2 regions of the Peribacillus sp. NPDC096622 genome follow, and region 1 is predicted to be linked to the other one. Evidence: riboswitches for the same ligand, from Rfam matches in the RefSeq annotation. Region 1 holds a riboswitch; the other holds the start of a gene.
What was found. Region 1 has a riboswitch for thiamine pyrophosphate ahead of tenA (thiaminase II). Riboswitches for the same ligand answer to the same signal wherever they lie in the genome.
Positions count from the first base shown of each region.

Region 2: another riboswitch for thiamine pyrophosphate. It lies ahead of thiC (phosphomethylpyrimidine synthase ThiC); the one in region 1 lies ahead of tenA (thiaminase II).

Region 1 covers NZ_JBIWES010000012.1:45,920-50,595, forward strand. The annotation lists gene ACIQYG_RS19620 (MFS transporter) at 1-1,226, shown strand, start outside; TPP riboswitch at 1,627-1,755, shown strand; gene tenA (thiaminase II) at 1,891-2,574, shown strand; gene ACIQYG_RS19630 (ECF transporter S component) at 2,590-3,168, shown strand; gene ACIQYG_RS19635 (ABC transporter ATP-binding protein) at 3,187-4,650, shown strand; gene ACIQYG_RS19640 (energy-coupling factor transporter transmembrane component T family protein) at 4,651-4,676, shown strand, end outside.
Region 2 covers NZ_JBIWES010000003.1:485,875-490,550, forward strand. The annotation lists gene ACIQYG_RS08730 (spore coat protein) at 1-96, opposite strand, end outside; gene ACIQYG_RS08735 (hypothetical protein) at 276-419, shown strand; gene ACIQYG_RS08740 (DUF3231 family protein) at 522-1,031, shown strand; gene thiC (phosphomethylpyrimidine synthase ThiC) at 1,310-3,091, opposite strand; TPP riboswitch at 3,228-3,342, opposite strand; gene ACIQYG_RS08750 (HAD family hydrolase) at 3,458-4,246, opposite strand; gene ACIQYG_RS08755 (histidine phosphatase family protein) at 4,405-4,676, opposite strand, start outside.

The DNA of each region.
Region 1 (4,676 bases):
TGATGATGGAGGAATGGAGCTTGACGCCAGTCGAAGCTGGCGGAATAGCAAGTTATTCATTGTTCGGAATGATGGTGGGAGCACTCATTTTTGCACCTTTGGCGGATAAAATAGGGAGAAAAAAAGTGCTGGCCATTTGTATATGTTTATTCAGTGTTTTTACATTACTTTCAAGTTTTGCCCCCAATCCTGCCTTTTTCTCGGTTATGCGATTTATAGCAGCCTTGGGAATGGGAGGATTAATGCCAAACGTCATCTCCTTAATGGCGGAATACTCACCCAAAAAGAATAAGGTGCTCATTGTAACCGCTATGTACTGCGGTTATTCCATCGGAAGCATACTTGCTTCTTTAATTGGAATATATGTAATGGAACAAATGAGTTGGAGGGTTTTGTATTGGATAGGGGCGCTTCCCTTACTGGCACTGCCATTCTTCATGAAGCAATTCCCTGAATCGCTTTCCTATTATGTTATTCGAAAACAAGGAGCAAAGCTTGCTGGAATCCTGAATCGCATTGATCCAGATGGCGACTATAAAGAGTCTGACGATTATGAGTTTGCCAAAGTCCAAGAAAGGGCAAAGGGCTTCCCTGTCAAGAAACTCTTCGAAAATAAGCGTACTCTCAGCACATTTGCGTTTTGGGTAGCTGCCTTTAATTGTTTACTAATGGTATACGGACTCAATACATGGTTACCCAAAATCATGCAGCAGTCCGGATACGGCCTTTCATCCAGTTTATCTTTCAATCTTATATCGGGAATAGGACAAATTGGCGGATCTATAATTGGCGGATACTTAGTTGGGAAAATAGGCCATAGAAAAGTACTTGTATCCCTCTGTGCCATAGGTACGGTCTGTTTTGTCATATTAGGATTAACCTCAAATGCAGTAGCATTATATATTCTCATCGCTTTTGGAGGAGCCTGTACAGTCGGAACGATGAATTTAGCCAATACGTATATATCCGAGTATTATCCGCGGGAGATAAGGACCACCGGGAAAGGCTGGGCCTTGGCTTTTGGTAGAATTGGAGCCATTGTTGCCCCAACATTAATAGGTTTATTGCTGGCTGCAAACTATTCGCCACAAAATGCATTCATGGCCTTCACGGTTCCGAGCATAATGGCTGCCTTGGCGTTACTCGCTGTGAAGGAGAGGTATGGCAGCTATGATAAACTACAGATTGAGGGGAATATAAAACTAAAAGCAACGTCGAATGTATAATATTGTTTTTTAGTAGATGGCCTATATGTCAGCGGACAGTCATGCAGACTAATACCTGACATATAGGCCATTTTTTAGAGAATAACAGAATTCACGAGTAAAGCGGTTGAATTCACGAGTAAAACCGCTAAACTCACGAGTAAAACAGCTGAATTCACGAGTAAAAGGGCTGAATCACGAGTAAACATCACATTCACGACGAGTAAAGCAGTTGAATTCACGAGAAAACTACTAAATGAACTCCCTTTGATCAAATTCTTTGTAGGCTATTAAACTGACGGGAAATGATGGTTGCAAGATTGACTGTTTAGTAACCCTAAATCATGAAAACTTTTCTAATACGTTTGACAATTGGATTTATCGTGTTAATATAAAGGCAAATGAAAATTAAATATACAATTTGTACCACTAGGGGTGCTTTATAGGTAAAAGGTGTTTTTACCGCAGAAGCTGAGATTAAAGTATGACTTTAAGACCCTTAGAACCTGATCTGGTTTATACCAGCGTAGGGAAGTGGGGGTCTGGAACAATACGTTTCTGTATTATTTCTTGTACAACCACTTTCTTTACGTTTAAGAAAGTGGTTTTTTGTTTGCAAAAAAAGGGGTGATAAAAGTTTTTTTCGTAACATTCATTCAAAAAATACAATTTGGAGGTCATGGACATGAAGTTTTCAGAGGAAATTCGTCAGGAAGTGGATCACATTTGGGAAGCTAGTTTTAATCACCCGTTTGTTGCAGGAATAGGAGATGGCACTCTGCCAATGGAGAGTTTTCGTTTTTATGTCATGCAAGATGCCTATTATTTATCTCATTTTGCTAGAGTTCAAGCCTTAGGGGCAGTCAAAGCTACAGATTTACATACAACAAGCAGGCTTGCCGGACATGCACAAGGAACATATGAAGCGGAGTTGAAGCTTCATGAGAATTTTTCCGAGAGATTAGGCATCACAAAAGAAGAACGGGAAAATTTCAAACCAGCCCCGACTGCTTATGCTTATACTTCCCATATGTATCGTGCGGCTTATTCGGGACATTTAGGAGATGTTATTGCAGCTATCTTGCCGTGTTACTGGCTGTATTATGAGATAGGTGAAAAGCTGCAAGGGTGCATGCCCGAAGAGCCGATTTATCAAGAATGGATAGCGGCTTACGGAGGAGAGTGGTTCCGTACTTTGGTGGAAGAACAAATTTCGAGGCTTGATGAGATTGCTGAAAAAGTAACTGATGAAGATAAGGAGAGAATGAAAGAGCATTTTATCCTTAGTAGCCAATATGAATACTCATTTTGGGAAATGGCTTATCGTTTAGAGACATGGCCTGTTCATAAGGAAACACTAGAAGTATAAAAGGAGAATGAAACAATGAAAAAAGGATTGAAATTAACGGATATATTAGTCACGATCGTGATTGCGGTTGCATTTGGAATCGTTTATATTCTTTGGGGTTCGGTTTATTATTCCGTTAAACCATTAGGGTTACATCTGGATCAACTTATTTATGGTATGTGGTTTATAGCTGGGCCAGTCGCCTTTTTAATTTTACGGAAACCGGGTGTGGCACTTTTGGCGGAGATAGCTGCAGCTTCCGGGGAATTCTTTCTTGGTTCACCATGGGGGCTGACCGTACTGTTATATGGGGTGGTCCAAGGTTTGTTTGCGGAACTGGTGTTCATGGGGTTCAAATATAAAAAATTCAATATGCCGGTGACCATTTTAGCAGCGATAGCTTCCTGCTTGGCATCGGTTATCATGGATTTTGCATACGGGGAAATAGGTGCGCTTTCTACTTGGAATCTATCGTTATTCATGATAGCGAGGTTTGTAGGTTCCATATTCTTTGCTGGTGTGACCGCCTATTATCTAGTTAAAGTCCTGGAAGCAACAGGGGTAACTAATCTTGTGCGTCCGGTTTCAAATAAAGATTATGCAGAACTTGATTAAAAGTAGAGGTTGAGGGCCATGGAACCAATCGTTTCTGTTGAAAAGTTAAGAATGAAATTTCCCGGTGATGAATCTTTGATATTCAAGGACCTATCACTATCGTTTGATCAAGGAGAAAAAGTGCTACTTTTGGGACCATCAGGATGTGGTAAGTCGACTCTTTTACAAGTGTTAAGCGGATTGATTCCGAATTCCATCGAAGTACCGATGAAAACGGAGAAATTGAAATGCCCTTCTTCGTGGGGGTATGTTTTTCAAGATCCCGATAGTCAGTTTTGCATGCCATTTGCCGATGAGGAAATTGCCTTCGTCCTTGAGAATCTTTCCGTCCCTAAAGAAGAAATGAAAGAGAAGATTCAATATCATTTCCGTAAAGTAGGATTGAACCTGGGCCATACAAGTATTGAAACATTATCAGGCGGGATGAAACAGCGTCTGGCAATCGCTTCAGTATTGGCCCTTGAACCGGAAGTTATATTTTTAGATGAACCAACCGCCATGCTTGATCCGGAAGGAACGAAAGAAATCTGGGAATTGTTGAAGGAAGTCGGACGAGACAAAACGGTTATTATCGTCGAGCATAAAATTGACCATGTTTTAGAATTCATCGAAAGAATCGTGCTTTTTAACGATGACGGTCAAATCATAGCTGATGGTCCAAGAGACACCATTCTTTCACTATATAAAAATGAAATGAAAGAACATGGAATTTGGTTCCCAGGTGTTTGGGATGAGTATATACAGAAATATGCACCCATTCGGGAACACCCATTTACAGATGATTCACCCCTTATGGATGTGCAAGGCTTTAGAGGTTTTCGGAATAAAGAGGAAAAAATCAAGGTTGAAGAGCTGAAGGTACATTCAGGTGAATGGATTGTAATCAGGGGTGAAAATGGCGCGGGGAAGAGTACTCTTTTGCATGCCTTAATGCAGTTCATAAAAACGAAAGGTAAGTATGAATTATTGGGGACCCCTATTAAAAGAGTGAAAAATCCAACGGATCATATGACGTTTGTCTTTCAAAATCCTGAGTTTCAGTTCGTTGCAAATACTGTATATGAAGAGATTGCTTATTCATTGCGTATTGATAAAAGGCCGCAACAAGAAATAGATGAGAGAGTCCGCTCATTGCTTAAAGTATTCCGCCTGAAGGCACACCGGGATAAACATCCGTTTCAATTATCAATGGGTCAAAAGCGTCGCTTAAGCGTAGCCGCCTCAATCGTAATAGACAAAAAAATCATTCTCCTGGATGAGCCGACCTTTGGACAAGATTCGAAAAATACCTTTGCATTACTGGAATGGTTTGAGGAATATCGAAGGCGCGGAATAACGGTGATCATGGTAACTCATGACGATCATATTTCAGAAAACTTTGCAACCAGGATCTGGATGGTTAAGGACGGAAACGTAATAAGTGATGAAAAAATTGCTCATTCAGGATTTGTGGAGACCAAAGTTAAAAGGAGTGTCATGTAGATGAATGTTTCAAATGCAGAAACATG
Region 2 (4,676 bases), on a different contig from region 1:
ATCGAATACTTCGTGACCACCGTGATTCATTTGTGGGGGAATGGCACCCGTTTGCATGTTCTGGTGTACTTGACCTTGTTGATATTGGTTTTGCATTGTAATTTCCCTCCTCATATTATCAATCATGCGAACACGTTTAGTATGTTAAACCCCAACCGGATTATTCAATCTAAACTCTTCCAAGAAGACCAAAAAGCTGCTACATCATTTTTTTCTGTATAAAAAAAACGTGGCGCTTTAAACTATAAACACTTTATAACATGGGAGGATTTCTAATGACACATCAATGCTTCTATTGTAATGATGTCACGGAAGAAAAAAAAATCCATGTCGTAACATTTCAAGTTACTGACACGGATAGAAATGAAATGCTTTGTGATGAATGTTATCAAGAATGGCTACAAGGAATAAAAGGTTAAGCATCAAAAGCCCTCTAACATTTCCCAAACATAAACGATGATGCATGCTTGGATGAATTCAGGGTAACTTAAATGCGTTAATGAATTTCAAGGAGGATGGTTATGGGAATTTTAAGCGGAAATCCGAAAGATGAGCCTATGCATTATGGAGAGGTATTTGGAACCTGGGCATTTCTAACAACTACAAAAGGGTTGATTGCCTGTCATCAAACTATGCTTAATCATACTGGCGACAAGGACCTGCATAAATTACTTGTTGAAGTGATCAATCAAGGGAAACAGGAACATGACCAACTTGAATCATTATTAAAAGAAAATAACGTAGGATTGCCTCCGTCACCACCTGAAAGGCCTAAAGCTAATTTGGAGGATATTCCCGTCGGGGCACGTCTTCAAGATCCTGAAATCTCTGCTTCAGTATCAATCGATATTAATGCAGGATTAGTTGCTTGCAGCCAAATGATGGGTCAATGCATCCGCGAAGATATTGCACAGATGTTTGCGCAATTCCATACCAATAAAGCTGCATTGGGTGCTGACTTCCTAAGATTGAATAAGGAAAAAGGATGGCTTGTCCCTCCTCCTCTTCATATTAGAAAAACAAGTATGTAAATAGTAATGAAATATCCCCTTAATCATGTTTTGTGATTGAATGCCCAACATGATTAAGGGATTAATTCCATAAGGACGATCAAGGAATCATTACCATTGCAAACTTTCGATTAAGTGGCACTTTGTACATTGTTGACTATAATCATTTATCACAAATTCATGGTTACAATTTTCCCGAAAAGTGTTCAGCTCCCTTTTCAGCTGTTCCAATTGAGTTTCCAACTGTTTCATTTCAATTTTTATCTGGATTACCCGATTCATCGAATTCTCCTTCGGAATCATTGATAGATTTTCCCATCCGTTTTCCTAAATTCATTCGCTTTTTCTTTAAGCCCTTCATCGATTACCGACTCAAAACCCAGACCCTTCTCCTTCGCCAAATCACGGATGTCCTGAGAGATTCTCATACTGCAGAATTTTGGTCCGCACATTGAACAGAAATGGGCTGTTTTGGCACCTTCAGCCGGTAGAGTTTCATCGTGATATTCAACTGCCCTTTCAGGGTCAAGAGAAAGATTGAATTGATCTCTCCAACGAAATTCGAATCTGGCCTTCGAAAGGGCATCATCCCGTTTTCTTGCCTGCGGATGGCCTTTTGCAAGGTCAGCTGCGTGAGCTGCAATTTTGTAAGTAATGACCCCTACCCGAACATCCTCTTTATTCGGTAGCCCCAAATGCTCTTTCGGTGTCACATAGCAAAGCATGGCAGTACCAAACCATCCAATCATGGCAGCACCAATCGCAGAAGTGATATGGTCATATCCAGGAGCTATATCCGTCGTCAATGGTCCCAGGGTATAAAATGGTGCTTCTTGACAGACTTCCAGCTGCTTATCCATATTTTCTTTAATCAAATGCATCGGTACGTGACCGGGTCCCTCCACCATTACTTGAACGTCGTGCTTCCAAGCAATCTTCGTCAACTCCCCAAGTGTTTCCAATTCGGCAAATTGTGCCTCATCGTTTGCATCTGCAATGGATCCAGGACGGAGACCGTCACCTAATGAGAATGCGACATCATACGTCTTCATGATTTCACAAATCTCTTCAAAGTGAGTATAGAGAAAACTTTCTTGGTGGTGGGCCAAGCACCATTGTGCCATTATGGAGCCTCCCCTGGAAACAATGCCCGTAACTCGCTTTGCTGTCATTGGGATGTATCGCAAAAGCACACCAGCGTGTATGGTGAAGTAATCGACACCTTGCTCAGCCTGCTCGATTAATGTATCCCGGAAAACTTCCCAATTTAAATCTTCCGCGACTCCATTCACTTTTTCCAATGCTTGATATATCGGAACCGTTCCAACCGGCACAGGTGAATTCCTAATAATCCATTCCCGCGTCGTGTGAATATTCTTTCCTGTGGAAAGATCCATTATGTTGTCTGCACCCCATCGTGTTGCCCAAGTCATTTTCTCCACTTCAGCTTCGATCGATGAACTAACAGCTGAGTTTCCAATATTCGCATTTATTTTCACGTGAAAATTACGTCCGATGATCATGGGCTCACTTTCCGGATGGTTAATATTTGCCGGAATGATCGCCCGCCCGCTAGCTACCTCTTCTCTTACAAACTCAGGGGCTACATTTTCCCTGATCGAAATGAACTCCATTTCTGGAGTAATGATACCTTTACGGGCATAATGGAGCTGGGTTACGTTTTTCCCTTTCACTGCACGCAATGGTTTTCTTTTCAATCCCGGAAAAACTTCGGCATTGGATTGTGATTCCACTTTTCTATATCCGTTATCTTCGGGCTTTATTTCACGCCCTTCATACTCTTCAACATCTTCCCGTTCCAGAACCCAGCTGCGTCTAATCGGGGAAAGGCCTTTATGAATATCAATGGGATATTCTGAATCCGTATAGAAGCCGCTTGTGTCATATACACGTAAAGGCGGATTCTCCTCTTCGCCGAATGCCCCTGTTGTCGGACTTAGCTTAATTTCACGCATAGGTACTTTAATATCGGGTCTAGATCCCTCAACATACACTTTTTTACTCCCGGCAAAACTGGACATAATTGAAACGTTCATGTCATTTACTGAATTACTCATCATGATTTCATTTCTCCTTTTTAAGTTCATTTAAAAAGGACAAAATCCAATCCATTTCGCACGAAAAAGCCAGGTCTCATATTTAAAGACCCGGCTAACGTTAGTATGACTACAGAAATGACCAATTGAAATGTCATCGTTCAGTAGATTCTAACTTCCCCACGCTGGTATGAACCAGATCAGGTCCTGAGGGTTAAGAAGCTTAAGCGCTTCCCTCTCAGCCCAACTTTTATTGGACACCCCTAGTCTGAATAATTTAATTGATTACACGGTAACTATAGCTCACCCTTTTCATTCTGTAAATAATTTGAAAGACCTAATATTTTCTCTACAATTATCTAAAATTGTTATTTGGAGGAGGACCGCCAATTAATCCCTCAGGCTCTCAAGGATAGGGAAAAGCTCCTCTAAATGCGTGATTTCATAGGTTGGAATCACTTCATTCCGTTCCTTATCATGGCGATTTATCCAGACCGACTTTATACCTACCCGTGATGCTCCAAGGATATCGGTCATTAAATTATCGCCGACCATCAATACTTCATCCTTATCAAGCTCCATGATTTCCAAAGCATGCTCAAAAATGGAGGCATCCGGTTTACCTCGTCCAAATGCGCCTGAAATCACGATTTGGTCGAAATAAGGAACCAGTTCAGGCGTAATTTCAAGTTTGGTATTTTGCAGTTCAGGAGATCCGTTCGTAAGCAATAGCAATTTGTACTTCCCTTTTAATTCATCCAGAACACGGAATGTTTCTTCATAGATAAATGGCTTTTTGCGTCTTTCAGCCGGGAAACGTTCTGCCAGTTCAAGCCCAAATTCCGGGTCATCGATCCCTAAAGCCTTCAAGCCCCTCGTCCACGCTTCTTTCCGATAAGCCGGTACAATCCCGGCCATCTTCCGGAATTCATCATGGTCATCTTGAAAATTCCCCCATAGTCCCTCAAATGGGTTGATTCCAATCATTTGAGTGAATGCATATGTATCGTAAGAAGAATAAAGCTCACGCGCTTCCTTCCGCACCGCTTCTTCAAACTCGTCGACATTCAGACCATATTTCTCCTTGGCAACTTGACATGTGGCAACAAAAGCCTCTTTTACACTTTTCTGATCCCAAAGTAATGTATCATCTAAATCAAAAAAAACTGCCTTCAGCAAAATGTCCACCCCTCTTTCCCCAATATTGAATTCGTAAAAATTACACTATTACAATAATAAACCACAACCAATAAAAAAAGAATAACTATTCGGAAAATGCCTGCCTCTTTCTTAAAATCAGCAAAATGGCTTACCTTTTCCCGGTGGGAAACCATATATTATTTACCTTCTCTTCTTTCAAATACATACAGTTTTCCATTACTGGCAATCTTGAATTTTGGACCGATGAACCCTCGCCGGATCAGCTCTTTCCTCAGATATACCATGAGGGCGGCATGACTCACGATCAGAACATTCCTTTCCCCCTTTGCAAAAACTTCATCCAATACTTTATTGATCCTTTGCTCTGCAATCTTAATTTCCGCCCTAGTCTGCTTGTTGATCACCGAGCAGCAGCGAATCCAGATGGCCCAAAGGATGAACGGCAGCT